2 regions of the Kribbella sp. NPDC050124 genome follow, and region 2 is predicted to be linked to the other one. Evidence: riboswitches for the same ligand, from Rfam matches in the RefSeq annotation. Region 2 holds a riboswitch; the other holds the start of a gene.
The links. A riboswitch is a leader RNA that binds a small molecule or an ion and turns the genes downstream of it on or off. The one in region 2 is predicted to bind ZMP and ZTP.

Region 1: linked by a shared signal. The riboswitch ahead of ACIBL3_RS31100 (bifunctional 5,10-methylenetetrahydrofolate dehydrogenase/5,10-methenyltetrahydrofolate cyclohydrolase) and the one ahead of ACIBL3_RS30465 (glycine hydroxymethyltransferase) in region 2 are both predicted to bind ZMP and ZTP.

The regions. Positions count from the first base shown of each region.
Region 1 covers NZ_JBITJU010000016.1:191,949-206,448, forward strand. The annotation lists gene cmk ((d)CMP kinase) at 1-213, opposite strand, end outside; gene ACIBL3_RS31090 (prephenate dehydrogenase) at 288-1,352, opposite strand; gene aroH (chorismate mutase) at 1,360-1,728, opposite strand; gene ACIBL3_RS31100 (bifunctional 5,10-methylenetetrahydrofolate dehydrogenase/5,10-methenyltetrahydrofolate cyclohydrolase) at 2,693-3,526, opposite strand; ZMP/ZTP riboswitch at 3,557-3,645, opposite strand; gene ACIBL3_RS31105 (GNAT family N-acetyltransferase) at 3,651-4,286, opposite strand; gene ACIBL3_RS31110 (beta-N-acetylglucosaminidase domain-containing protein) at 4,323-5,909, opposite strand; partial or broken gene ACIBL3_RS31115 (beta-N-acetylglucosaminidase domain-containing protein) at 5,995-6,960, opposite strand; gene ACIBL3_RS31120 (NUDIX hydrolase) at 7,050-7,685, opposite strand; gene prcA (proteasome subunit alpha) at 7,682-8,515, opposite strand; gene prcB (proteasome subunit beta) at 8,546-9,388, opposite strand; gene ACIBL3_RS31135 (ubiquitin-like protein Pup) at 9,397-9,606, opposite strand; gene dop (depupylase/deamidase Dop) at 9,664-11,184, opposite strand; gene ACIBL3_RS31145 (NUDIX hydrolase) at 11,258-11,752, shown strand; gene ACIBL3_RS31150 (hypothetical protein) at 11,754-12,113, opposite strand; gene ACIBL3_RS31155 (polysaccharide lyase family 7 protein) at 12,197-12,826, opposite strand; gene arc (proteasome ATPase) at 12,965-14,500, opposite strand, start outside.
Region 2 covers NZ_JBITJU010000016.1:53,380-67,879, forward strand. The annotation lists gene ACIBL3_RS30460 (acyl-CoA dehydrogenase family protein) at 10-1,638, shown strand; ZMP/ZTP riboswitch at 1,635-1,716, shown strand; gene ACIBL3_RS30465 (glycine hydroxymethyltransferase) at 1,745-3,211, shown strand; gene ACIBL3_RS30470 (GbsR/MarR family transcriptional regulator) at 3,260-3,733, shown strand; gene ACIBL3_RS30475 (VWA domain-containing protein) at 3,813-5,042, opposite strand; gene ACIBL3_RS30480 (AAA family ATPase) at 5,035-5,925, opposite strand; gene ACIBL3_RS30485 (XdhC family protein) at 5,918-6,820, opposite strand; gene ACIBL3_RS30490 (aerobic carbon-monoxide dehydrogenase large subunit) at 6,836-9,211, opposite strand; gene ACIBL3_RS30495 ((2Fe-2S)-binding protein) at 9,208-9,687, opposite strand; gene ACIBL3_RS30500 (FAD binding domain-containing protein) at 9,689-10,552, opposite strand; gene ACIBL3_RS30505 (nitrite/sulfite reductase) at 11,082-12,767, shown strand; gene ACIBL3_RS30510 (phosphoadenylyl-sulfate reductase) at 12,910-13,596, shown strand; gene cysD (sulfate adenylyltransferase subunit CysD) at 13,593-14,500, shown strand, end outside.

The DNA of each region.
Region 1 (14,500 bases), 140 kb from region 2:
GCCGGGATCGGTGCTGACCTCCAGCCGGAGCTGACGCGCCCGCTCAGCCACGACGGCCGTGTCGTCCAGATCGAGGTCGTGCTCGAGCGCCGACCACGTCACCGCGCGGTACGTCGCACCGGTGTCGAGGTACCGCAGCCCCAGTCTGGTGGCGACACCTCGGGCGGTGCTCGACTTGCCGGACCCGCTCGGGCCGTCCACAGCGATGATCATGGCCCAGAGATTACCCGCGCCCGGGGACAATCCAGGACGCAAGCCCGGACGCAAGCCCCGACGCAAGGCCGTGCCTACCGGTGTACCACCCAGCCACGCTCGGTCAGTACGGCGACCAACTGGTCGACGGACCCGGGTTTGACGGCCAGCTCGACCTCACCGACCGGGCGGCCCGGGCTGTGGTCGATACGCAGGTCCTCGACGTTGGCCCCGGACTCGGCGGCGTCCGCGAACAGCCGGGCCAGCTGCCCCGGCCGGTCGGGAATGGTGACGAGCACGGAGACCAGGTCGATGTGCGGGGCGCCGTGCTTGCCCGGCACCCGGACCGCGCCGGAGACGCCCAGGCCGAGGATCGAGGTCAGCTCCTCACCGGCCTCTTCCTTGCCCAAGGCAACCAGGACCCGGTCGAGCTCGCCGCGGATCTGCTCCAGCAGGCCGGTCAGGGCGGACGAGTTGGCGGACACGATCTGGGTCCACAGCTTCGGGTCGCCGGCCGCGATCCGGGTCACGTCCCGGACGCCCTGCCCGGACAGCTGCAGGTGCGAGTCCGGCGCGTCCGCGAGCGTCCCGGCGGCGAGGGCCGACATCAGGTGCGGCAGGTGCGACACCCGGGCAACTGCGAGGTCGTGGTCCTCGACCGACAGCTCCACTGTCCGTGCACCGGACGCCTCGGCGAGTCGCCGTACCAGCTCGATGGCCTCCGGCGCGCTGGTCTCGTGCGGGGTGATGGCCCAGGTCGCGCCGTCGAACAGGTCCGCGCGGGCGGCGAGCGGCCCATTGCGCTCGGACCCTGCCATCGGGTGACTGCCGACGTACCGGCTGAGGTCGGAAGTCAGCCGGCGCGCATCGGCAAGCGGCTTGGACTTCACGCTCGCCGCGTCGGTGACGATCGCGTCGGTCTGCTCGAGCTGCTCGGCGACCACGCGGCCGATGTGATCCGGCGGTACGGCGACCACCACGAGCTGCGGCTCGATCTCGACCAGGCGGGAGCCGGCACCGATCCGCTCGGCCATCAGCGCGTTATCGGGGTCCGCATCGACCAGCTCCACGACCACGCCCAGCCGGCCCAGCGCGAGTCCGATCGACGTGCCGATGAGTCCGGCGCCGACGATCCGGACCGGCCCGCGCAGCTCGGTCACGAGGCCCTCACTGGGCGCCAGTCAGGTCTGGACGGAGCGCAACGGCGCCGTGCAGGTAGACGTGCTGAATCTTCTCCCGCGACCGCGGCGTCTCCGCGTGCACCATCATCCGCACCACCCGCGGCAGCGCGTGCGGCACGTCGATCTCCTGCATGCACATCAGCGGTACGTCGGTCAGCCCGATCTGACGGCCCGCCACCGCCGGAAACTCCGACCGCAGGTCCGGCGTGACGGTGAACAGGATGCTGATCAGGTCCTCGTGGCCCAGATCATTCGCCTCCAGGACCGCCTTCACCAGCTCGGCGGACCGCTCGAGCAGGTGCTCGCGCTCGTCCACCTCCAGCTGGGTGGCACCCCGGATCGCCCGTACCGCCACGTGCCCGCCTCCTTGGTCGTCTAGGCCCAACCCTAGGACAGTCCCGCCAAAGCGCGGACACGCGTCTCGGATTGCGTGCTCGCAAGGACACCGCCTCCCGCGGCGCCACGCGCCCCCCAGCGCCAATCACCTCCGGCCACAACTCGACTCCGCCCGCCGCCGAATGCGGCCAGAACAACAGCCACGGCCGATGGACGCGTGCATCCCGGAACACCTTCCCGTCGCCGATCACCTCCAGCGCGGGACCAACTCCGACCGGCGCATGCGGGAACGTCGCGACACACAACAGTCACCCGAACCCGAGTCGTGCCCTAGCCCCCCGCCACGTTCGAGGGGATCTCCCCTCGGATGCTGCCTTCTCCCCTCTCATACGAGGGGAGAAGGCAGCGCGTCAGGGGATATCCCCCGGAATGCCCACTGCCGGTTGGTGGTGCCCAGGTTCGGCGCGGAGCCCATAGGCCGGTCCCTGCGAGTGTCCAGAACACCTTCCCGAGCCGACCACCTTCAGCCGAACCGCGGCTTGGCGCGCCGCCGAAGGTGGCCAAGTGGGCCGGACACCGCCTTCGCGGCTGGTCATCGGCAGGGACCGCCGCCGTGCGCGAGCTGGTGACCCAGGGGAAAATCGGCGAGCCACCGGAACGCGCTGGTGTCGGCGATGTCGCCGAGTCGTCGATTTCGGCTGTCTGGCGGGCGGATCTGCAACCGAATTCCACAACTCGGCGAACCAACCTCCGGTCGTGCGGCGGCGTGGCCGGGATGGGGAGGATTCCTGGGCGATTCGGGTGGGCAATGCTCCCCAGCGTCGGCATCCGATTGCCGCTCCAGGTTGCCCGTAGCCGATCACCTCGTCCGTCGCCGACGACCTCAACTCGGCTCGGCGCGTCGCCGAAGGCGGCCGGACGAACAGCCGCGGCCGGAGGCAGTGTCCTTCCCGGAAGCATCTCCCTCGGGCGATCAGGTCGGGTTACAGGCGTTCGGCTGCGTCGACGGTTTGTTCGAGGAGGAGGGCGATCGTCATCGGGCCGACGCCGCCGGGTACCGGGGTCACCAGGCTCGCCACGGCGGCTGCCTCGTCGAAGTGGACGTCGCCGACGTTGCCCTCGTTGTAGCCGGCGTCGACCACCACCGCGCCGGGCTTCAGCCAGTCACCGCGGACGAAGTTCGGCTTGCCGACCGCCGCCACCACGATGTCGGCGGTCCGGACGATCTCCGGGAGGTTCGTGGTCCGCGAGTGGGTGTAGGTGACGGTGGCGTTGGATGCCAGCAGCAACATCCCGGCCGGCTTGCCGAGGATCGGGCTGCGGCCGATGACGACCGCGTGCGCTCCGGCGAGCGGTACGTCGTACGCCTCGAGCAGCCGCAGGATGCCGCCCGGCGTGCAGGACCGGAACCCGGGCTCGCCGAACGCCATCGCGGCAAACGCGTGCATGGTCACCCCGTCGACATCCTTGGCCGGGTCGATCGCCTCGAACGCGGCCCGCTCGTCGATGTGCCCCGGCACCGGGTGCTGCAGCAGGATCCCGTGCACCTCCGGGTCGCCGGACAGCTTCTGCAGCTCGGCGACAAGCGACTCGGTCGTGGTCTCGGCGGGCAGGACGACGCTGCGCGACCCGATGCCGGCCTTCTTACACCGGTTCTGCTTCATCCGGACGTACGTCGCCGACGCGGGGTCGTCGCCCACCAGCACAGTCGCGAGGGTCGGCTGGACTCCGGTCTGCTCCTGCAGGACCCGGGCACGGTCGGCGGCCTTCGCCACCATCTCGGCGGCCAGGTCGGTGCCGATCATCAGGTTGGTCATACGGCGCGCTCCTTCGGGCGTCGACATCAGGTCGGGTGCCCAGGCGCGCGGCTCAGCCGGTTCTCCGGCGGACCGTTCCCCGGTGGTTCTCCACCTCAACGCCAGTCGCGGTCCGCCGTTCAGCCTACGCGATGAACCAGGACCGGCACTCCGCCAGCCCGCTGACCTCGACCCGGCCGGCAGGCTGCCAGTTCTCCCGGGTGAGCCGGAGCCGGTCCGAAATCACTGGCCGGCCGTCCAGCACGTCCCGCGAGATCCCGTCCGGCTGGTACCCCAGCTTCCGGGACACGCCCTGCGAGCCTGCGTTGTCCTGGAACACCTCTGTCAGCGCCGCGACCGCGTCCAGCCCCTCGAACGCGAGATGCAGCAGCGCACGGCGCGCCTCGGTGCCGAAGCCTTGGGCATGGTGCGGCAGACCGAGCCAGGACCACGTCTTCACCTCCCGGAGAATGGCGAAGTCCTGGGCCCGCAGCGCGACCATCCCGATCGGCGTTCCCTCCCTGAACACACCGAGCTGCAGCGCCCAGTCCTGCGCACTCCACGAGGACAGCGAGCCCCAGTACCCCTGCATCACGCCCCGGGCTCGCTCGGCGGGCGGCGCATCCGTCCAAGGGGTCAGGAACGGCCGCTCCCCTGGCTTGTGCACCCCGCTGGCCGCGACGTCGGCCAGGTCGGCGAGCTCTTCCTCATCGGGCTGGCGGAGGACGAGGCGCTCGGTGGTCAGCCGGAGGCGGCGCAGCGGCCAGTGGTCGATCAGCACCGGGCCATCCTCTGGCCCGGTGCGATCGCGGGCAACCTAATTCCCGGCCCGGTGCACAATCACCTCGTGCACCCGCGGCTGTACGGCGCCGGCCGCCCACGCGATCCGGATCCCCTCGATCGTGGTAGCCGGCAGCTGCACCGGGCTGTAGGGCTGCTTCACCGGTCCAACGTCCTGCCAGCCGGCGCTCGTCCGGACCTCGACTCGCCCTGCCGCAGCCGAGCCCTCAGCTTGCAGCACCGTGATCCGGTCGGCTGACGTTGGCGACGACAGTTCGACGGTCAGCGCGTCCGACGCGGTTGGTGCGCTGCCCGCGACGTACGCCGTACCGACGTTGCCGTCGACCGCATCGGACAACGACGACCCTTCGGCGGGCGCCGGCGTACCTGTTGCCGTGAGCACCAACTCGGAGCCGTCGGTGACCTGGACGGCGAACTCCCGGACCACCAGCCAGAACGAAGGATTGTCGACAATCGCACGATAGCGGACGTAGCGGGCGGTCACGGCGGCGGTGAAGCGCACCTCGGCCGTGGTCGCCCGGGTGAGCTCAGTCCAGCTGGAGCCGTCGGTCGAGTACTCCAGCACGCCGGAGTGGATGTAGTCGTTCGGGCTGCCCGACTTCCCCATCAGTACGGCGACGTCGCCGATCGCCCGGGCCGTGCCGAGGTCGACGCGGATCTCATCCCCGGCGACGGGAGCGCCGTTGCTCCAGAAGTACGTCGACTCGTCGCCGTCGACCATTCGATCGGGGACGTTCTCGGCGTACGTGCCCTGCGAGCTGGACGCCGTACGTCCGGGCTCGATGCCCATCCACTGGTCGTGCACCCGGCCGGCCTCGGCGAGGAACGCGTCGGCGACACCCTCACCGATGCGCGGGTAGGTGTTGGAATGCGGCAGCCGGACGTCCCGGATGTCCTTGGCCTGGGCAACCAGTGCGTCGATGCGCTGCCGGCTCGCCCAGGCGGCCGCACCGTTGCCATCGGCCACCTCGTCGAGCAGTCGCAGCGACCGCCGGAGCGCCTGACCCCACAACACCGTCGCATCGAGCCACGCCTTCGCCTCGTCGGCGAAGGCCGGATCCTCCACTCCCGCCCTGAGCTGCGCGGGTGCCTTCTCGATCGCGTTGAAGTAGGGCTCGAGCGCCGCGATCGCCTCCTCCTGGTCGCCAGCTGCCCAGGTCTTCCAGAACGCCGCGGTCCGGGCGGCCAGCACCGGCGCCTTCTCCGGATGCAGCGTCGAGTCGTACGTGTTCAGGTCGGCGAAGACGTCGAGCGCCGCGATCGTCATGCGGTCTCCCCCGGCGCGCTCGGCGATCGCCCGGTGCCAGGAGGCCTGTTCGTCGTACTTGGCCGGGTTCCACCCGAGCTCGGCGAACGAGTACAGCGCGAGCTTGCTGACCGCGGCCTGGTTCATCGGGTTCGAGATCGCGCCGGCGACGTGCTGCGCGATACCGGGTTCGCGGCCGCTGTAGTCGGCCAGCGGGATCCGGCCGGCCAGGTAGTCGTTGACCGGGTAGTTGTCCCAGATCAGGATGTCGTGCCCGAACACCGCCTTCGCCTGGGCCGCTTGTGCGGTCGTGATCGTGCGCGGGATGACGCCGATCCCGGTCCAGTGCACGACCACCGCGCTGTCCAGCCGCTCCCGCAGCGCCCTTCTTGTACGGCGTTTCCGACACGTTGTAGTACTCGGTCGGGACCATCTGCAGCGGCGCCAGGTCCGGCTTGGCGGCGACCCACTCGCGCTGGATCCGGTTCAGCAGCTCGCTCTGCGCCTGGCCGGCCGCACCGCCGCCGGTGCCGTATTTCTCCCGGTCCGCCGGGCAGTGCCAGGTGTTGTAGTCGATGTCGTCGAGCGGCACGTTGAACGCCCGCGCACCGAGTGCGTAGAGCGCCTCGAACTTCGCGATCAGCGCCTGGTAGTCGCTGTCGGAGGTGTAGCAGATCGACAACCCGGGCGACAGCGCGAAGGTGAAGTCGACCTTGTTGCTCCGGGCCCGCTCGATCAGTTCGCCGAGCTCGGCCAGCTTGTCGCCCGGGTACGGGTCGCGCCACTGCTCGCGATGGTACGGGTCGTCCTTCGGCGCGTACTCGTAGGTGTTCATCCGGTGCGCGCCAAGGTAGTCGACGTGGTCGAGCCGGTCGGAGTGAGACCACGGCGTACCGTAGAAGCCCTCGATCGAGCCCCGGTAGCGCATCGTCGGCCAGTCGCGGATCTCGACGCCGGCGATCTGGTTGCCCTGGACAAGCTGTGCGAACGTCCGGGCCGCGTAGTACGTCCCGTCGGTGTCGACGCCGTCGAGTACGACGGTCTTCTGGCCGGCGGCGAGCACATACCCCTCGGCCGGCAATCCCTTGGCGGGCTCCACGTCCAACTGCCGCAGCGCCGGGTCGTTCCCGCCGAGCCAGATGGTCACCGCAGCCGGCTCATTCCGGACTGTCTGGACGCCGGCGCGCTCGAGGGTCTCGCGGACGACGCGCTCGGCGTCCGGATCCGTGGTCGGACCGTGCACCAGGCCGACTGTCCGGCCGAGGGTGAAGCCGTCGGGGCGGCTGGTGGTCTGCTGAGGCTCAGGCGACACCGGCGCCGCCTCTCTCGTGACGTCGGCCGAGGCAGCCGGAACGGACAGGGTCTGGGCGGCGAGCAGCAGGAGTGCGGGGAGGACGAACCGGCGCATGAGCAACTCCTCGGGCGGAAGGGGTGTGCACCTCCTATCCACTCAGTGCGCAGACCTGCTCGTCAAGCGCCTGGCCTGACCAGTTTCAGTCAGAGCAGGCCGGCGTGGTCTAGGGCGAGGTAGGCGGCGTCGATGCCGGTCATGGCGCCGGAGGTGCGTAGCTCGGCGCGGAACTCGGTCACGGTGAGCTCGACCGGGACGCAGTCCTCGAACTCGTCCAGCGCCTGATTGCCGTCCGGACGGCAGCCGCGCGCGATGCCGACGTACTTGCGGTAGACCGAGGAGGCCGCCGACCAGTTCCAGCTGACGAGCTCGAACGACTCGCAGGTGTAGCCGGTCTCCTCCTCGAGCTCACGGACGCCGGCCAGCGCCGGGTCCTCACCGGGCTCGACCAGCCCACCGGGCAGATTGGTGACCACCTGATCCGGCCCCGGCCGAAAGATCCGGATCGTCACGACCTTCCCCTCCGGCGTCAACGGCAGCACCGTGATCCCGGACGTGATCCCCGAAGCAGTCTTGGGCCCGAACACATCCCAATCCACCTCCCGCCCATCCGGCAACCGATACCGCCGCTGATTGACCGTCAAGAACCCGTTGAACCCGGGCTGCTCCCCCACCAACACCCAATCCTCGGGATCCCCGACCCGCGCGTGATTGACGGAGCCGGCCGCCGCGGAGTTGTCGTCCGCGGCGGCCGGGTGCCGATCGGCTGGTGCGTCCGTCACAGGGGGCGGTTGTCGTCCGGGTCTTCCGGTGGGGCGACAGGGGCGTCGTCCTCCGGTGGGGCTACCGGGCTGTCGTCGGACGGGGTGGCCTCGGCGGTGTCGGCCGGGGGTTCGGTCGGGGTGGTGTCCGGGCGGGACTCGGACAGGATGCGCGCGAGCGTCTCCTCCGAGATGCGCTTGAACTTGCGCGCCTGGCTCCGGGTCCGGTCCAGCACCGCGACCTCGATCTGGTCCGGGGTCAGCTCCCGGACCTCGTTGCTGTCGTGCCCGAGCGCGTCCACCGCGAGCCGGAGCGCACCCGCCAGCGAGATGCCCTCCTGGTAGTGCTCGCCGACGTAGTCCGCGACCTGCTCGGCCGGCCCGCCCATCACGGCGTACCCGCGGACGTCCGCGATCGAGCCGTCGTAGGTGAGCCGGTAGATCTGGTCCTCGGCGCCGCTGGCGCCGATCTCGGCGACCAGGATCTCCACCTCGAGCGGCTTCTCACCGCCGGAGGAGAAGATCGCGCCCAGCGTCTGCGCGTAGGCGTTGGCGAGCGCCCGGCCGGTGACGTCGCGCCGGTCGTAGGAGTACCCGCGCATGTCGGCCAGCCGGACGCCGGCGATCCGCAGGTTCTCGAACTCGTTGTACCGGCCCACCGCGGCAAACGCCATCCGGTCGTAGATCTCGGCCACCTTGTGCAACGCCGGCGACCGGTTCTCCGCGACGAACAGGATGCCGTCGGCGTACTGCAGCGCGATCGCGCTGCGGCCCTTGGCGATGCCCTTCCGGGCGAAGTCGGCCCGGTCCCGCATCAGCTGTTCGGGCGAGACGTAGAACGGAACGCTCATCGAAGGTGTCGTCCTCTATCAGTCGATGGGTCAGGTCAAGGAGCCGGAAGCCGGGCCGTCGGGACGGTTGTGCCGCTCGGCCCAGGCGCGGTCGACGATGTCGGCCACCTCGTCCTCGGGCAGCCGCTGGTAGCCGTCCGAGGTGACCACACCGACCACCGGGAAGATCCGCCGCAGCATGTCCGGACCGCCGGTCGCCGAGTCGTCGTCGGCGGCGTCGATCAGCGACTGGATCGCCACCGTGGCGCAGTCGTTCGCGGACAGGTCCTCGCGGTAGAGCTTCTTCAGCGCGCCCCGGGCGAACAGCGAACCCGAGCCGACACTGTGGAAGTGGGTCTCCTCGTACCGACCGCCGGTGGGGTCGTAGGAGAAGATCCGGCCGCCCTTGATGTCCTCGTCGTAGCCCGCGAACAGCGGCACCACGGCCAGGCCCTGCATCGCCATCGCCAGGTTGCCCCGGATCAGCGCGCTCAGCCGGTTGGCCTTGCCGTCCAGGCTGAGCGTGGTGCCTTCGAGCTTCTCGTAGTGCTCGAGCTCCACCTGGAACAGCCGCACCATCTCCAGCCCGAACCCGGCCGAGCCCGCGAACGCCACCGCGGAGTACTCGTCGGCCGGGAACACCTTCTCGATGTCACGCTGGGCGATGATGTTGCCCATCGTGGCCCGCCGGTCGCCGGCCATCACGACGCCACCGGGGAAGGTGGCCGCGACGATCGTCGTACCGTGCGGGACGTCGGCGGAGAAGTCGGCCGACCCCAGGCTGCGCCGTCCCGGCAACAGGTCGGGCGCGTGCCCGGCCAGGAAGTCCATGAACGACGAGCCGCCTGGGGTCAGGAAGGCTTCCGGCAACCGGCCGGAGGCATCGAATGTCATCGAGCGGTTCACTCCCCACCCTTTTGCACGAACCCGCGGACGAACTCCTCGGCGTTCTCCTCGAGCACCTCGTCGATCTCGTCAAGGATCGAGTCGACGTCCTCGTCGAGCCGCTCCTTGCGCTCCTGGACGTCCTCCGACGCCTCGACCTGCTCGACCTCTTCCTCGGTCGACGAACGCTTCGGCTGCTTGTGCTGCTGACCGCCGTCCTTCGCCATGGCACACACCTCCTCGAACCGCATGGAAGGCCGCCCAACCGGCCTTCTATAGCGACCCTACCCGGCGGCACCCCCAGTAATGGTGCGAACCAGGTCACTCGCGGTGTCGCACTGGTCCAAAAGTGCTCCGACATGCGCTTTCGTGCCCCGCAACGGATCCAACGTCGGAATCCGCTGCAGCGACTCCTTGCCCGGCAGGTCGAAGATCACCGAGTCCCAGGAGGCGGCCGCGACCTGCGGCGCGTACTGCTGCATGCAGCGGCCGCGGAAGTAGGCGCGGGTGTCCGTCGGCGGGTGCGAGACCGCCATCCGGATCTCCTCGTCGGTCACCAGCCGCTGCATCCGGCCGGCCTTGATCAACTTGTAGTAAAGCCCCTTGTCCGGGCGCAGGTCGGCGTACTGCAGGTCGATGAGGTGCAGCTTCGGGTCGTCCCACTCCAGGCCGTCGCGGTCGCGGTAGGACTGCAGCAGCTTCAGCTTGGCCACCCAGTCCAGCTGGTCGGCCAGCTTCATCGGGTCGGTGGCGAGCTGGTCCAGCACCTGCTCCCAGCGGTGCAGCACGTCCTTGGTCTGCCGGTCCGCGTCGTCGCCGTACTTGTCCTCGACGTACTTGCGGGCCTGCTCCAGGTACTCCGTCTGGAGCTGCACGGCGGTCAGCTTGCGACCGTCCTTCAGCGTCATCAGGTGGGCGCAGCTCGGGTCGTGGCTGATCTCGTGCAGCGCGGTGACCGGGCGGTCCACGCTCAGGTCGTCGGTCAGCCAGCCGTCCTCGATCATCGACAGCACCAGGCTGGTGGTGCCCACCTTCAGGTACGTCGAGATCTCGGAGAGGTTCGCGTCTCCGATGATGACGTGCAGGCGGCGGTAGCGGTCCGGGTTCGCGTGCGGCTCGTCGCGGGTGTTGATGATCGGCCGCTTCAGGGTCGTCTCCAGGCCGACCTCGACCTCGAAGTAGTCGGCCCGCTGGCTGATCTGGAAGCCGTGCGCGGTGCCGTCCTGGCCGATCCCGACCCGGCCCGCGCCGGTGACTACCTGACGGCTCACGAAGAACGGGGTGAGGTGCCGGACGATCGACGCGAACGGGGTCGAGCGGCGCATCAGGTAGTTCTCGTGCGAGCCGTACGACGCGCCCTTGTTGTCGGTGTTGTTCTTGTAGAGGTTCAGCGGCGGCGCGCCGGGGATCTGCCGCGCCTGCCGGGCGCCTTCCATGATCACCAGCTCGCCGGCCTTGTCCCAGACCACCACGTCCCGCGGGTTGGTCGTCTCGGGCGCCGAGTACTCCGGGTGGGCGTGGTCGACGTACAGCCGCGCGCCGTTGGTCAGGATCACGTTCGCCAGGCCGGTCTCCTCGTCGGTGAGCTGGCTCGAGTCGGCCACCTCCCGGCTCAGGTCGAAGCCGCGCGCGTCCCGCAGCGGGTGCTCCTCGTCGAAGTCCCACCTGGTCTTGCGCGCAAGCGGCTGCGTCTGGGCGTAACCGTTCACCACCTGGCTCGAGGTCAGCATCGGGTTCGCCCCGGGCTGGCCTGGGACCGAGATTCCGAACTCGGTCTCGGTCCCCATGATCCGCCGAACACTCATGCGAACGAGCCTACGCGGTACCGGCCCCTAACGCGGTTGCCGTGTCCACAGGGTTACGTGTGAAACTGCCCGCGTGGACGAAATCGTGGCGATCCTGGGGGAAGACAACCGTGTCAAGGGGTCGGCGCCGCGGTCGGTGATGCGCCGGGACAATCTGCGCCACGCCGCGACCGGCGTACTCGTCCGGAATCCGGCCGGTGAGATCTACGTGCACCGCCGGACGCCGACCAAGGACGTCTTCCCGGCGTGTTACGACTTCGCCGCGGGTGGTGTCATAGCCGCCGGCGAGGACCCGTACGACGCCGTCGTACGGGAGCTGGCCGAGGAGCTGGGGATCACCGGCGCCGGGTTGGTGAAGCTGCCGGAGGGCGACTACGCCGACGAGTCCACCAACTACCACGCGTACCTCTACACGTGCGTCTGGGACGGCCCGGTCACCCATCAGCCGGAGGAGGTCTCCTGGGGCGCCTGGATGGCCCCTGAGGAGCTCGTACGGCGGTTGGACGAGTGGCCCTTCGTGCCGGACACGACAGCGCTGCTGGGCCCGTACGTGCGGACGCTCGTCTGAGTCAGCTGGGGTTGCGGCGGGTGTTGCGGGCGAGGTTGATGCCGACCAGGCCGGCCCAGCTGACGATCATGCCCGGCAGGCCGGTGAGCTCGGCGGCGATCGCGGTGACCGGGATGGCGGCGATGACGGAGATGATCGCGAGCGCCAGGCCGCCGGGATCGGTCTCGCGGCGCTTGAGGCCGACCGCCTCCAGGACCTGCTCGCGTTGCCGGAACTCGCGGTCCTGACCGTGCCGCGCGGCCTCGCGCGCGTCGAGCTTCTCGAGGAAGTTCTCGATGATCGCGTCCTCGTACTCCGGCCCCAGCTCCTGCCGCGCGGCCGCAGCCGCCCGCAGGTCCTTGCGCACCTCGTCCGTCCCCATACCGAAAAGGTACCGCCGACGGATGCCGCTGAGGGATCAGGGAAAACCCCGGTACACCCCTCCGCGGCACCCGATTCCGGCGGTCAGCTGTGCTGCACCGACAGGTCGAAGATGTGCACCTCGCCGTAGTTCGAGTCGTCGCCGTTGGTGATGTAGAGCTTCGTGCCCTCCAGCCGGAACACAGTCACGGCGTCGTCCCCACCGTGGATCTGCGCACCGACCACATGCGGCTTCCCCGCCGGCAGCTTCACGAACGCTTCCTTCACGGTCAGCGTGTGGGTGCCCGACGTGGACGACCAGGCTGCGTTCTTGGTCCCGTTGTCGGTCATCTCCCGCAGCTCCGCCCGCGGGTAGCTCGACCCGCTCGTGGTCACCCCGTTGACCGGCGCCCGGAACTGCACACCATTCCCATCGACCTTGAAGTACGGATCTCTGCTGTACGTCGCAATCGCCGCCACGGTCGTCGGCGCGCCGAGGTCCAACTCCAGCCAGGCTCCGTCGCCGTTCCCGGACCATCGCGTCTCCAGGTCGTCGTCCACCGCGTTGCCGGGCAGGTTGTCGTCGCTTGTGCTCGCCCGGACCGCGCCGGCTGCGGGGGTGATCTCCCCGCTCGCCGCCGAGGTGGTCGGTAGGACGCCTGCCCAGACCGCGCCGCCGACCAGTGCGGACGCGAGCAGTCCGGCTGTGGCGACCGTCGTACCGGCTCTCTTCATCACCAACTCCTCCACCAAGACAAGGTCGAGGCTCGATCCTGGGTGGGGAGGGCGTGGTGTGGCGGGTGGTTGCACGTTCCTGCCACAACGGCAACTGCCCCTGGACAGTGGATGTCCAGGGGCAGTTGGTACGACGTGTTACAGGTACTGGCCCGTGTTGGTGGCCGTGTCGATGGAGCGGCCGGGCTCGGTGCCTTGCTTGCCGGAGATGAGCGTACGGATGTAGACGATCCGCTCGCCCTTCTTGCCGGAGATGCGGGCCCAGTCGTCGGGGTTCGTGGTGTTCGGGAGGTCCTCGTTCTCCTTGAACTCGTCCACGCACGCCTGCAGCAGGTGCTGCACCCGAAGGCCCTTCTGGTCGTCGTCCAGGAAGGCCTTGATCGCCATCTTCTTGGCCCGATCGACGATGTTCTGGATCATCGCGCCCGAGTTGAAGTCCTTGAAGTACAGGACCTCCTTGTCGCCGTTGGCGTAGGTGACCTCGAGGAACCGGTTCTCGTCGGCCTCGGTGTACATCCGCTCCACGACGCGCTGGATCATCCCGTTCACGCACTCGCCCTTGTCGCCACCGAACTCGCTCAGGTCGTCGGTGTGCAGCGGCAGGGTGGTGGTCAGGTACTTCGAGAAGATGTCCCGGGCCGCCTCGGCGTCCGGGCGCTCGATCTTGATCTTCACGTCCAGCCGGCCCGGCCGCAGGATCGCCGGGTCGATCATGTCCTCACGGTTCGAGGCGCCGATGACCAGCACGTTCTCGAGGCCCTCGACGCCGTCGATCTCGCTCAGCAACTGCGGGACGATGGTGTTCTCCACGTCGGAGGAGACACCGCTGCCGCGGGTGCGGAACAGCGAGTCCATCTCGTCGAAGAACACGATCACCGGCATGCCTTCGGAGGCCTTCTCACGGGCCCGCTGGAAGACCAGCCGGATGTGCCGCTCGGTCTCGCCGACGTACTTGTTCAGCAGCTCCGGACCCTTGATGTTGAGGAAGAACGACTTCTGCCCCTCCACCCCGGTCTTCTCGGCCACCTTCTTCGCCAGCGAGTTCGCCACCGCCTTGGCGATCAGCGTCTTGCCACAACCCGGCGGACCGTACAGCAGCACGCCCTTCGGCGGCTTGAGCTCGTGCTCGAGGAACAGGTCCTTGTGCAGGTACGGCAGCTCGACCGCGTCCCGGATCTGCTCGATCTGGCCGGTCAGGCCACCGATCTGGGTGTAGTCGATGTCCGGGACCTCTTCGAGGATCAGCTCCTCGACCTCGGACTTCGGGATCTTCTCGTAGACGTATCCGGACCGCGCCTCCAGCAGCAGCGAGTCACCGGCTCGCAGGGGGATGTCGAGCAGCGGCGACGCGAGCCGCACCACCCGTTCCTCGTCCGCCTGCGCGATCACCAGCGCACGCTCGCCGTCGGCCAGCAACTCCTTCAGCATCACCACGTCGCCGACGACCTCGAAGTCGCAGGCCTCGACCACGTTCAGCGCCTCGTTCAGCATCAGTTCCTGGCCGAGCTTGAGCGCGTCCAGGTCAACCGAGGGGCTCGCCGCGACCCGGAGCTTGCGGCCTCCGGTGAACACGTCCAGCGTGTCGTCGTCGTTGCGGCCCAGGAAGGTACCGAAACCGGACGGCGGTTGGGCCAGCCGGTCGACCTCCTCCTTCAGGGCGATGATCTTCTCTCG
Region 2 (14,500 bases):
CGTACTGACATGGCGGACCCTTTCGCGGTAACGAACCAGGCCCCACCACTGCGGGGGGTGAACTTCTTCACCCGGGACGCGGCGCTCAGTGACGCTCTGCGTCCGTACGGCGGCGTCGCGGACGATCCCGGTCTGCGCCGGATCGGCGAGCTGGCCGGGTCCGAGGAGGCGCTCGCGCAGGCGTTGCCGGCGAACCAGAACCCGCCGGTGCTGCGTACCCACGACCGCTACGGGCACCGCGTCGACGAGGTCGAGTTCCACCCGGCGTGGCACTGGTTGATGGAGAAGGCTGTCGGCTTCGGGCTGCAGGCGGCGCCGTGGACCAGCGACGGGCCGTCGCCGCACCTGACGCGGGCTGCCGGGTTCTACCTGTGGTCCCAGGTCGAGCCTGGTCACGGCTGCCCGATCTCCATGACGTACGCCGCCGTACCGGCGCTGAAGGCCGACGAGCAGCTCGCAAAGGCGTGGATCCCGCAGCTCGCGTCGACGCAGTACGACGTCCGCCGGCTGCCCGCGGCGGACAAGGCGGGCGTGCTCGCCGGGATGGGGATGACCGAGAAGCAGGGCGGGTCCGACGTCCGGGCGAACCTCACCACGGCGACGCCGACCGGGAGTGACGGCGAGTACCAGCTGAACGGGCACAAGTGGTTCTGCTCGGCGCCGCAGGTCGACGTCTTCCTGGTGCTGGCGCAGGCGCCGGAGGGGCTGAGCTGCTTCGTGGTGCCGCGGGTGCTTGCCGATGGCAACCGGAACGCGTTTGCCCTGCAGCGGCTGAAGGACAAGCTCGGCAACCGGTCGAACGCGTCCAGCGAGGTGGAGTTCCACGGCACCGTCGGCTACCGGCTCGGCGACGAGGGCGCCGGCGTCCGCACCATCATCGAGATGGTCGCCGCCACCCGTCTCGACTGCGTCCTCGGCTCAGCCGCCCTCCAACGCCGAGCCCTCGTGGAAGCCACCTGGCACACCCACCACCGCTCGGCGTTCGGTGGCCTGCTCGCCGACAAGCCCGCAATGCAGAACGTGCTGGCCGACCTTGCGCTGGAGAGTGAGGCTGCGACCGCGCTGGGAATGCGGTTGGCCGCCGCGGTCGATGCCTCCGTCAACGGTGACGAGCAGGCGTCGGCGTTCCGAAGAATTGCTTTGCCGTTGGCGAAGTTCTGGGTTTGCAAGCGGACACCGTTCATGGTGGCGGAGGCGCTGGAGTGTTTGGGCGGCAACGGGTACGTCGAGGAGTCAGGGCTGCCGTTGTTGTTCCGGGAGTCGCCGCTGAACTCGATCTGGGAGGGATCGGGCAACGTCAACGCGCTCGACGTACTGCGGGCGCTCCGGCGACCGGAGTCGCTCGAGGCGTGGCTGACGGAGCTGGCCTCGGTCCAGGGCGCGGACCAACGGCTCGACGCCGCGGTGAACGACGTACTGCAAGCGCTTGCTGACATCGAAGGAGCCGAGGCAGGGGCGCGCCGGCTGGCCGCCCGGATGGCGTTGTGCCTGCAGGCTTCGCTGCTGATCCGGCACTCCACACCCGACGTCGCGGACGCGTTCGCGGCCTCCCGGCTGGCGAACGACTGGGGTGGCGTCTTCGGCACGCTGCCGAGGACCACACCGTTCCAGGCGATCGTCGAGCGCACGATAGGGTGAAGCGTCGCGACTGGCGCGCTGAGGTGGAGAACCACCGGGGAGCGAAGACCGTCGGCACCGTGCGCCTGGGTGCCTTCGACCCACTGCAACCGCAGGAGAGACAACGATGCCTCAATCCATCGACAACACCGCACCCTTCGATGCCGCCGCCGCATCGGCCGCGTACCGCAACGCGCTCGAGGTGATCGCCTCCGTCGAGCCCACGATCGCCGGTGCGATCAAGTCCGAGCTGGCCGACCAGCGCTCCTCGCTGAAGCTGATCGCGAGCGAGAACTACGCCTCCCCCGCCACCTTGCTGACGATGGGCAACTGGCTGTCCGACAAGTACGCCGAGGGCACCATCGGGCACCGCTTCTACGCCGGCTGCCAGAACGTCGACACCGTCGAGCAGGCCGCCGCCGACCACGCCAAGGCCTTGTTCGACGCCCCGCACGCCTACGTCCAGCCGCACTCCGGCATTGACGCGAACCTGGTCGCGTTCTGGGCGATCCTGGCGCAGCGGATCGAGTCGCCGGCGCTGGCCGAGGCCGGCGCGAAGCACGTCAACGACCTCACCGAGGAGGACTGGACCAAGCTCCGCAAGGCGCTCGGCGACCAGAAGATGCTCGGCATGTCGCTGGACGCCGGCGGTCACCTGACCCACGGCTTCCGGCCGAACATCTCCGGCAAGATGTTCAACCAGCACTCCTACGGCACCGACCCGGAGACCGGGCTGCTCGACTACGACGAGGTGGCGCGCAAGGCCCGTGAGTTCAAGCCGCTGATCCTGATCGCGGGCTACTCGGCGTACCCGCGGAAGGTGAACTTCGCGACGATGCGCGAGATCGCCGACGAGGTCGGCGCGACCCTGATGGTCGACATGGCGCACTTCGCCGGTCTGGTCGCGGGCAAGGTGTTCACCGGCGACTTCGACCCGGTGCCGCACGCGCACGTCACCACGACCACGACGCACAAGTCGCTGCGCGGCCCGCGCGGCGGCATGGTGCTGTGCCAGCCCGAGTACGCCGACTCCGTCGACCGTGGTTGCCCGATGGTCCTCGGTGGCCCGCTCAGCCAGACGATGGCGGCGAAGGCGGTCGCGCTGGCCGAAGCCCGGCAGCCCTCGTTCCAGCAGTACGCGCAGGCCGTCGCGGACAACGCGGTCGCGCTGGCCGACGGCCTCATGAAGCGGGGCGTCAAGCTCGTCACCGACGGCACCGAGAACCACCTCGTGCTGCTCGACGTCTCGTCGTACGGGATCACCGGGCGGCAGGCCGAGTCGGCCCTGCTGGACGCGGGCATCGTGACCAACCGGAACGCCGTACCGCGGGACCCGAACGGCGCCTGGTACACCTCCGGCGTCCGGATCGGCACGCCGGCGCTGACCACCCGCGGTTTCGGGGCCGACGAGTTCGACCGGGTCGCGGAGCTGATCGTGGACGTGCTGTCGTCGACCACGCCGACCACGACCTCGGCGGGTGCGCCGTCGAAGGCGAAGTACGTGCTGGCCGACGGTGTCGCGGACAAGACCAAGGCCGCGTCCGCGGAGCTGCTCGACAAGCACCCGCTGTACCCGGGACTCGAGCTGAGCTGACCGGCTCGAACTATCAGAACCTTGTGATAGTTGCGGTAGGGTGCGGCCATGCCGCACCCTGACCCGGCTCCGGAAGAGATCAGTCAGTTCGTCGAGCACTTCGCCGGCGTCCTGGCGAACAGCGGCGTGCCGACCATGTCCGCCCGGGTGATCGGGCGGATGCTGGTCAGCCCGACCGGCACGTTGACGTCCGCCGAGCTGGCCGAGTCCCTGCGGATCAGCCAGCCGGCGGTGTCCGGCGCCGTACGGCAGTTGCTGCAGGTCGGCTTCATCACGCGGGAGCGGATCCCGGGGTCGCGCAAGGACCACTACCGGATCCGCGACGACGTGTTCCCCGCGATCCTCGAGCGCCGCAACAGCGCGCTCGCCGAGTGGGAGTCGACGAGTCGCTCGGGGGCCGAGCTGTTCGGCCTGGACACCCCCGTCGGCCGCCGGCTGTGCGAGGCCGCGGACTACTTCGCCTTCATCCACAGGGATCTGGAGCAACTGATCAGGAGCTGGCGGGTGGATCACCCCCGATGACCCTGACCGGCCCGGAATGGCTCGGCAGCGCCGAGCGGATCGCGTTGGAGACCCGGATCATGCGCCGCCGGGTCCCGCTCTACAAGGCCGGAATCGCGGCACTCCGGCTGCTCAACCGGCTGACCGCCGTTCGGGGAGTGCCGAGGGCGGCTTCGAGGTCCTCGAGGGCGGACAGGGAGTGGGCGCTGACCACTGAGTCGCAGTACGGCCAGGCTGCGGCCATTCCCCCGACCAGTGGGCGGTAGCGCGGGCTTTGCGTTCGCGGGTTGGCCCAGACGATGCGATAGGCGATCCGGGACAGCCGCGCCAACTGCTGGCCGAGCCGGGCGGGATCACCTGTCTCCCAGCCATCGGAGATGACCAGGACCACCGCTCCACGGGCCAGCCCACGGCAGCCGTACCTGTCGTTGAAGTCCTTGAGCGCCGCACCGATCCGGGTTCCGCCGGACCAGTCCGGTGCAGCCGCCGCGGCGCGTTCCAGCGCGACCGTGGGTCGCGACCTGGCGAGCACCTTGGTAAGCCGGGTCAGCCGGGTCGCGAAGGTGAACACCTCGGCCCGTCGCCCACCCGCCGCGCAGTAGAGCAGTTGGAGCATCGCGCGGGCGTACGGCTCCATCGATCCGGAGATATCGCACAGTACAACGAGCCGCCGGTGGCGCTCGCGTCGCCTGCGCATGATCAGCCGGACTGGATCGCCTCCGGTACGTCGGGCATGCCGGAGCGTCGCCCGCAGCTCGACACGCGAGCCGTACGACGCCAGGCGGAACCGACGAGACTGGTAGGTGGGCGTGATCAGCGACAGCCGCCGCATCAGATCGGCGAGGGCCAGCAACTCGGCCGGCGAGAGTGCCGCGAAGTCGCGGGTGGCGAGCCGCTCGGTGGCGGTGGCCACCGCCCGAAACGGAACCTCGCCGGGCGGTCCGTCGTCGGGTCCGCTCTTCGTCGACGCGCCGCCGTGGAACCAGCTCGGCTGGTCAGCTCCGGATGTGCCGTGCATCGCCGGTGAGTCGCCACGGGGCTCGGGCAGAGGTACGGCGTTCGCGTCACCGCGACCGTCGGCAGGATCCGTCAGACCGCCGAACACGGCGGCGAAGACTCGGTCGAGTACGTCGATCTGCGCCGGATCGGACACCAGCGTCGCCAAAGCGCAGTGATAGAGCACGGCGCTCGTGTCCGGACGGACCAGGGTGATCGCCCGGGCGAAGCGTTCGCAGCGGTCCGGACCGACTGGCAGGCCGGCCAGGCGAAGCGCTGCTCCGAACCGGGCCACCAGAGTCGGGAGGTCAGCAACGGCGCCCGGCTCAGCCACCACCGACCACCTTGGCCAGGCCTACCGCCCGTACCGTGTCCTGATCCTCCTGGTACTTCAGCACCGCACCGAGGGTCTGTTCCGCGGCCGCGGCGTCGAACCCGTCCAGCCCGAGGACGTGCAACGCCGTCACCCAACTGATGGCCTCGGCGATCCCAGGCGGCTTCTGCAGGTCCAGTCCGCGCAGGCGCTCCACCGCGCCGGCCACCCGCTCGGCCAGAAAGTCCGCGGCGTCAGGCACCCGACGGCGGATGATCGCCGCGACCCGGCCAGTGTCCGGATAGCCGATCCAGTGGTAGAGGCATCGTCGCTTCAACGCGTCGTGCAGGTCGCGGGTGCGGTTCGACGTGAGCACGGCGACCGGCGGCAACGCCGCGCGCTGCGTGCCGAGCTCCGGAATGGTCACCGCCGACTCCGCCAGCACCTCGAGCAGGAACGCCTCGAACTCGTCGTCCCCGCGGTCCACCTCGTCGATCAGCAGCACCGCCGGCCGTGGCCCGGGATGCTGGATCGCCTGGAGCAGCGGCCGCGGCAGCAAGTACTCCGCACCGAAGAGGTCCGCGTCGTGCAGCACCTCGCCCCGAGCCTCGGCGAGCCGGATCGCGAGCAGTTGGCGCGGGTAGTTCCATTCGTACAAAGCCTCGGCAGCCGTCAGTCCCTCGTAGCACTGCAGCCGCACGAGCCGCGTGTCGAGCGCGGCGGCAAGAGCCTTGGCGGCCTCGGTCTTGCCGACACCCGGCTCGCCCTCGAGGAGGATCGGCTGTCGCATCCGGATCCCGAGAAACATCGCGGTCGCCAGCGGTTCGGCGGCCAGGTAGCCGGTCGCCTCCAGCCGGGCACTCAGCTCGGCGATGTCGGTCACCCCGGTGGCTGGGTCACTCATCGAGATAGCGCCCGGGATCGTCTGCGAAGGCCTGACGGCAGCCCGGGCCGCAGAAGTGCCAGACCTTTCCGTCGTGCTCCAGGCGCAGGCTCTCCGCCGTGACCGCGACGGTCATCCCGCACACCGGGTCGACGGCCTCGGTCGGCAGCACGGCCGGCACCGAGACCTGCCGCGCCGGCCGGGGCCGGGTGGCGATGATCTCGGCGAGCACCGACAACGCGATCTCCGGCGCCGCACGGGCCCCGATGTCCAGCCCGGCCGGGGTGTGCACGCGCGCCTTCTCGTCCTCGCTGAGGTCCAGTTCGGCGACCACCGCGTGGCCCCGCCGACGGCTGGCTACCAGGGCGACGTACGGAATGCCGGCCCGGACAGCCCCGGCGAGCACTCGCTGCTCGTGCCTGCCGTGGGACGCGACCACGACCGCGGCCGTATCCGCCGGGAACGGCTCCTCGGGGTCGCCGGTGGCGCGAACGTCGTACCCCAGCGCCTCCCCCACCTGGACCAGCGCACGGGCGATCGGCGCATCACCGAACACGTGGACGAGCGTCGCCGGGATCATCGCCTCCAGGAAGATCTCCAGGGTTCCGCCGGACAGGCAAGGGTTTCCGACGGTGACCAACCCGTCCTCGACCACCTCCCGCTCGTCCGCCGCCGGGGTGATCCGCAGCAGCGTCGACTCGCCGGTCTCGAGCAGCCGCAGCCCCTCCAGCCGGACGGTGGACTCGGCGCAGGTTCCGCCGACGAACCCCTCGAGCGTTCCGTCGGGCAGGAGCAGCGCACTGTCACCGGCCTTGGCACTGGTCGGGCGTTCCGCGCGGACCACGGTGGCCACGACGTACGGCGTCCGCCCGGACCGCAGGTGGTTCGCGCGAAGCTGCAGGTCGGATCGGGTCATCTCTCTGCACCGGCGTTAGGTGATGGCCAGGTCGGTGCGGAACGGCCGGCCCTGGATGGCGCGCCACACGTTGGCCGGGGTAAGCGGCATGTCCACGTGTCGTACGCCATGCGGCTGGAGCGCGTCCACCACCGCGTTGACGACCGCCGCCGGTGAGCCCACTGTGGCGGACTCCCCGACGCCCTTGGCCCCGATCGGATGGTGCGGCGACGGCGTGACGGTCTCCCCGAGCTCCCACGACGGGCACTCCATCGACGTCGGCAACAGGTAGTCCATGAAGGTCGACCCGAGATGGTTGCCGTCGTCATCGAAGGCCATCACCTGCATCAGCGCCATCCCGACGCCGTCCGCAAGGCCGCCGTGCACCTGCCCCTCGACGATCGTCGGGTTGATCCGCACCCCACAGTCGTCCACGGCGACGAACTTCCGCAGCGTGACCTTCCCGGTGCCCGGGTCGACGTCGACGACGCAGATGTAGGCGCCGAACGGGTAGGTGAGATTGGGCGGGTCATACACGCACGTCGCGTCCAGGTGCCCCTCGACTCCTTCCGGCAGCTCGAGCCCGGAGTGTGCGGCCATCGCGATCTCCTGGATCGTCCTGCCCTGGTCCGGATCGCCCCTCACGAACCATCGGCCCTTCTCCCACTCCAGGTCGTCCGGCGACACCTCGAGCATGGCGGAGGCAACGATGCGAGCCCGCTCGCGCACCTTGCGCGTCACCACGGCCGTGGCCGCCCCGGACACCGGCGTCGAGCGCGAGCCGTACGTCCCGAGCCCGAACGGCGTCTGGTCGGTGTCGCCGTGCACCACCTCGACGTCGTCCGGTGAGATGCCGAGCTCCTCGGCGACGATCTGGGCGAACGTCGTCTCGTGGCCCTGCCCCTGCGACTGCACCGAGATCCGCAGGACCGCCTTGCCGGTCGGGTGGACGCGGAGCTCGGCGCCGTCGGCCATACCGAGGCCGAGGATATCCATGTGCTTGCGCGGCCCCGCACCGACCGCCTCGGTGAAGAAGCTGACGCCGACACCCATCAACTCGCCGCGCTCCCGCTTCTCGGCCTGCTCCCGGCGGAGATCGGCATAGCCCACCATGTCCATGGCGAGCTGCAGCGCCCGCGGGTAGTCGCCCGAGTCGTACTCCCAGCCGGTCGGCGAGTTGTACGGGAACTGCTCCGGCCGGAGCAGGTTCTTCATCCGCAGCTCGGCCGGGTCCACGCCGAGCTCGGCGGCCAGTACGTCGACCATCCGCTCGACCAGGTAGACGGCTTCGGTAATCCGGAACGAGCACGCGTACGCGACGCCGCCAGGCGCCTTGTTCGTGTAGACGCCGGTGACGTCGCAATGCGCCGCCTGGAGGTCATACGAACCGCTGAACACGTGGAAGAAGCCCGCCGGGAACTTCGTCGGCTGCGCGGTGCCGTTGAACGCCCCGTGATCGGCGAGCACCTTGACCCGCAGACCGAGGATCTTGCCGTCCGGCGTGGCGGCGATCTCGCCGTGCATGTGGTAGTCCCGGGCGAACCCGGTGCTCATCAGGTTCTCCGACCGGTCCTCCACCCATTTCACCGGCTTGCCGGTCACGATCGAACCGACGATCGCGAGCACGTAGCCGGGGTAGACGGGGACCTTGCCGCCGAAGCCGCCGCCGATGTCGGGCGAGATCACCCGGATCTTGTGCTCGGGCAACCCGGCGACCAAGGCGTACACCGTCCGGTGGGCGTGCGGGGCCTGGGTGGTCGACCAGAGGGTCAGCTTGCCGGTGACCTTGTCGAAGTCGGCCACCGCCCCGCAGGTCTCCAGCGGCGCGGGGTGCACCCGGGGATACAAGATGTCCTCGGCAACGACCACCTCGGCCGACTCGAACACCGCGTCGGTCCGGGCCCGGTCGCCGGCCTGCCAGTCGAAGATCCGGTTGTCGGTCCGGCCCTCGAGGTCGTCGCGAATCACCGGGGCGTCCGGGTCGAGAGCGTGGCGGGCGTCGGCCACCGCGGGCAGCGGCTCGTAGTCGACGTCGATCAGTTCGAGCGCGTCGCGGGCGGCGTACCGGTCCTCGGCGACGACGAACGCCACCTCCTGCCCCTGGAAACGCACCTTGTCGGTCGCCAGCACCGCCTGGACGTCGTACGACAGAGTGGGCATCCACGCCAGGTTCAGACCTTCGAGCGTCTGGCCGGTGATGACCGCCTTGACCTTCGGGTGCGCCTCGGCGGCCGTCGTGTCGACGGACGTGATGCGGGCATGCGCGTACGGGCTGCGCAGGACGGCGCCGTACAGCATGCCGGGCAGTTGTACGTCGTCCACGTAGTTGCCGCGTCCCCGGATGAAGCGCGCGTCCTCCTTGCGGATCATCCGTCCGAAACCCATCGGCGTCCGCTCGCCGGTCGCGGTCATGTCGTCACCTTCTCGGCCGCGGGGTGCTCAGCGGCCCAGCGGACCGCCCGCACGATGTTCTCGTAGCCGGTGCAGCGGCACAGCTGACCCGAGATGGCCTCCCGGATCTCCGGCTCGGACGGCTCGGGGTTGTGGTCGAGCAGCCAGCGGGCGGTCATCATCATGCCCGGCGTACAGAAGCCGCACTGCAGGCCGTGGCACTCCACGAAGCCCTGCTGCACCGGATCGAGTTCCCCGTCGCGTTCCAGCCCTTCGACTGTACGGACCTCACGGCCGTCCGCCATCACGGCGAACACTGTGCAGGACTTGACCGGGCGGCCGTCCAGCCACACCACGCAGGTGCCGCACTGCGAGGTGTCACATCCCCAGTGCGTGCCGGTCAGACGCAGCGTGTCGCGGAGGAAATGGACCAGGAGCAGCCGCGGCTCGACATCGTGGGTGTACTCCTGCCCGTTGACCGTCACCGAGATCTGCATGTCATTCCTCCTGACCCCGCGCCCGGGCCGCGGCCCGGCGCAGCGCCCGCGTCGTCAACTCGCCCGCGAGGTGGCGCTTGTAGTCGACCGGACCTCGCTGGTCCGCCCACGGGTTGCAGTGCTCCGCGGCGAGCCGCCCGGCCTCCACGAAGCTTGCGTCTGTCGCGGGCTGCCCGCGCAGGAAGTCCTCGGCCTCAGCAGCCACGAAATGCTCGGCTCCGACGGCGGTCAACCCGATGCCGGCATCCTCGACAACGTCGCCGTCGAGCCACAGTACGGCGCCGGCCCCGGCCACAGCCCAGTCGCCGGTACGGCGCTCCACCTTCTCGTAGGCACTGCCGCCGCCGGGCCGGATCGGCACCCGTACCTCGACCAACAGCTCCCCCGGCTCCAGCACCGTCTCGTACGGCCCCAGATGGAACTCCCGGATCGGGACTGTCCGGGTACCGCCCGGTCCGCGGATCACCGCGGTCGCACTGACGGCGGCGAAGGCGGCGGACAGGTCCTCGGCCGGATCGGCCTGGCACAGCGATCCACCCACCGTGCCCCAGTTGCGGACGACCGGGTCGGCGATGACCCGCTCGGCGTCGGCGAAGATCCGGAAGTGTTCGCCGACCACCGCGGAGGCGAGCAGTTCCGCATGGCAGAGCAGCGGACCGATCAGCAGTTCGTCGCCCTCGACGCGCAGGTACGACAGTTCGGTGATCGGGTTGATGTCGATCAGCGCCTCAGGTCTCGACAGGCGCAATCTCATCATCGGGATCAGGCTGTGACCGCCGGCGACCACCAGGGACTCCGGACCGTAGCGGCCGAGCAGTTCGATGGCTTGTTCGACGCTGGTCGCCCTGGCGTACTCGAAACTCACAGGTACCTGCATGCATCCCCCCGGACTCGGTCGGACGCGCCCCGGGCTGAGGCTGGTCAACGTTCAACTACTTGCATGGTCCCTCCGCCGCCCCCCGACCGCAATCAGCCAGACCCCGCCGATGTGAGCCATCTCTCGGTCGGCAGCTGATCGGTCGCGGGACCGTCGACAGGGAGGAAATGCGCCCGAAACAATCCCGACCAGGCTGCTAGACATAGCCACATCGTGAGATTTGGTCTCACGATGCAGGATTGGGAGTTGATTTGTCAGGCGTTGACGCTGACGCTTAACACCATGCTCGCTGCCCGCTCCACTCATCTCGTAGGTCGGATTCACGTCGACCTCGGGCGGATGCGCAGCGCCATCTGTTGTCCTTCGATGTTCTGACAGCCACCCCGCCGGGCCAACGACGGCCCCCTGATCACCCCGATCACCGCTGGGTGCGCACCGCGGAACGCATCGAACCGACGACGCTTCGATACCGCAGCCCGCGGACGCACCTGTCACGAGGACAAGGACACCCTCCCGGATGACTGGCGTCACGTCTGCTCCCCGCAAGCCCGCCCGCCCCCGCAAGGGCAAGGGCGAAGGTCAGTGGGCGCTCGGCTATCGCGAGCCGCTGAACAAGAACGAGGAGAACAAGAAGAACGACGACGGCCTCAACGTCCGGGCCCGGATCGAGAACGTCTACGCGCATCGCGGCTTCGACTCGATCGACCCCGCCGACCTGCGCGGCCGGTTCCGCTGGTGGGGGCTGTACACCCAGCGCAAGCCCGGCATCGACGGCGGCAAGACCGCCACGCTGGAGCCGGAGGAGCTGGACGACCGCTACTTCATGCTGCGGGTCCGGATCGAGGGCGGCCAGCTCAGCACCGAGCAGCTGCGGGTGATCGCCGAGGTCTCCAGCACGTACGCGCGCGACACCGCCGACATCACCGACCGGCAGAACATCCAGCTGCACTGGATCCGGGTCGAGGATGTGCCGGCCATCTGGCAGAAGCTCGAGGCTGTCGGGCTCTACACCACCGAGGCGTGCGGCGACGTGCCGCGGGTGGTCATCTCCAGCCCGGTCGCCGGGATCGCCGCGGACGAGATCATCGACCCGACGCCGGCCATCGACGAGATCGTCGAGAAGTACATCGGGTCGGCGGAGTTCTCCAACCTGCCGCGGAAGTTCAAGACCGCGATGACGGGTCACCCGTCACACGACGTCGTACCGGAGGTCAACGACATCGCCTTCGTCGGGGTCGTCCACCCCGAGCACGGGCCGGGCTTCGACCTGTGGGTCGGCGGCGGCCTGTCGACGAACCCGATGCTCGCCCAGCGGCTGGGCACCTGGATCCCGCTGGACGAGGTCGCCGAAGCCTGGTGGGGGGTCACCAGCATCTTCCGCGACTACGGGTACCGGCGGCTGCGGAACCGGGCCCGGCTGAAGTTCCTGATGGCCGACTGGGGTGCGGAGAAGTTCCGCGAGGTGCTCGAGGAGAAGTACCTCAAGCGCAAGCTGATCGACGGCCCGGCGCCTGAGGTCCCCGCGGTCCAGGGCGACCACGTGGGCGTCTACCAGCAGAAGGACGGCCGGTACTTCGTCGGCGTCGCGCCCGTGGTCGGCCGAGTGTCCGGCAGCTCGCTGGCCAAGGTGGCCGACGTGGTCGCCGCGCACGGGTCGGACCGGATCCGGACCACCGCGCAGCAGAAGCTGATCGTGCTGGACGTCGAGGAGTCGAAGGTCGAGTCGCTGGTCGAGCAGCTCGCCGAGCTCGGCTACCAGGCCCGGCCGTCGGCGTGGCGGCGGAACACGATGGCCTGCACCGGGATCGAGTTCTGCAAGCTGGCGATCGTCGAGACCAAGGCCCGGGCCGCGCAGCTGATCGACGAGCTCGAGCAGCGGATCCCCGAGCTGGACGTCCCGATCACGGTGAACGTGAACGGCTGCCCGAACTCCTGCGCCCGGATCCAGGTCGCCGACATCGGCCTCAAGGGCCAGCTGGTCCGCGACGACGACGGCAACCAGGTCCCGGGCTACCAGGTCCACCTCGGCGGCGGCCTCGGCCTGGACGCCGGCTTCGGCCGCAAGCTGCGCGGCCACAAGGTCACCTCGGCCGCTCTGGCCGATTACGTCGAGCGCATCACCCAGAACTACCTGAAGGAGCGCAACGAGGGCGAGCGCTTCGCCCAGTGGGTCACCCGAGCAGACGAGGAGGCACTTCAGTGAGCGAGCGAGCAGCACCGTTGTACTGCCCTTATTGCGGGGACGAGGACCTTCGTCCTTCCGAGGAAGGGCACGGCGCTTGGGAGTGCCGGCCGTGTGCACGGGTGTTCCAGCTGAAGATGATCGGACTGCGGGTGACGGTGGAATGAGTACTGATCTGAAGACGCTCGCCGAAGAGGCGAACGAACGACTAGCCGACGCCTCGGCGCACGAGCTGCTGGCGTGGGCGCGGGAGACCTTCGGTGACGAACTGGTGGTGACCGCCTCGATGGCAGACGGGGCACTCCCCCACCTCGCAGCCGAGGCGGCCCCCGGTGTCGACGTACTGTTCCTCGACACGGGCTACCACTTCGCCGAGACGATCGGCACCCGCGACGCGGTGGCGGCGACGCTGCCGATCAACCTGGTCAACGCCACCCCGAAGCAGACGGTCGCCGAGCAGGACGCCGAGTACGGCGAGAAACTCCACGACCGCGACCCGAACAAGTGCTGCGCGCTCCGCAAGGTCGAGCCGCTCAACCGGTACCTGTCCGGCTACAAGGCCTGGGTCACCGGCATCCGCCGCGAGGAGGCGCCGACCCGGGCGAACACCCCGGTGGTCGAGTACGACGAGAAGCGCGACATGGTCAAGCTGAACCCGATCGCGCCGTGGACCCAGGAGGACCTGGACACCTACATCGCCGACAACGGCGTGCTGGTGAACCTGCTCCAGTACGACGGCTACCCGTCGATCGGCTGCGAACCGTGCACCCAGCGCGTCGCCCCCGGTGAGGACCCGCGCAGCGGCCGCTGGGCCGGCACGGGCAAGGTCGAATGCGGGCTGCACACATGACCGCCACGATCGACACGCCGACCGAAACCATCGCCGCCCCGGAGGAACCCCTGAACACCACGACCGTCACCGAGCTGGACGCGCTGGAGAGCGAGTCCATCCACGTGTTCCGCGAGGTGGCGGCGGAGTTCGAGCGTCCGGTGATCCTGTTCTCCGGTGGCAAGGACTCGATCGTGATGCTGCACCTGGCCCGGAAGGCGTTCGCGCCGGCCGGTGTCCCGTTCTCGCTGCTGCATGTCGACACCGGCCACAACTTCCCCGAGGTCCTGGCCTACCGCGACGCCACGGTGAAGGCGCTGGGGTTGCGGCTGGAGGTGGCCAGCGTCGAGGAGTACATCGCCGACGGCCGGCTGCGGGAGCGCTCGGACGGCACCCGCAACCCGCTGCAGACGATTCCGTTGCTGGACGCGATCAACGGGCACCGGTTCGACGCGGTGTTCGGTGGTGGCCGCCGCGACGAGGAGCGGGCCCGGGCGAAGGAGCGGATCTTCAGCCTGCGCGACGAGTTCGGCCAGTGGGACCCGCGCAACCAGCGTCCGGAGCTGTGGTCGCTGTACAACGGCAAGCACCGCCCGGGTGAGCACGTGCGGGTGTTCCCGTTGTCGAACTGGACCGAGCTGGACGTGTGGCACTACATCGAGCGCGAGCAGATCGCGCTGCCGAGCATCTACTACGCCCACCAGCGGGACGTGTTCGAGCGTGACGGCATGCTGCTGGGCGTCGGCCCGTACTCCCAGCCCCGCGACGGCGAGACCGTCACCAACCGGGTGGTGCGCTACCGCACCGTCGGCGACATGTCCTGCACCGGCGCCGTCGCCTCGACCGCGTCGTCGGCAGCCGAGGTGGTCGTCGAGGTGGCGGCCAGCGAGCTGACCGAGCGTGGCGCGACGCGCGCCGACGACCG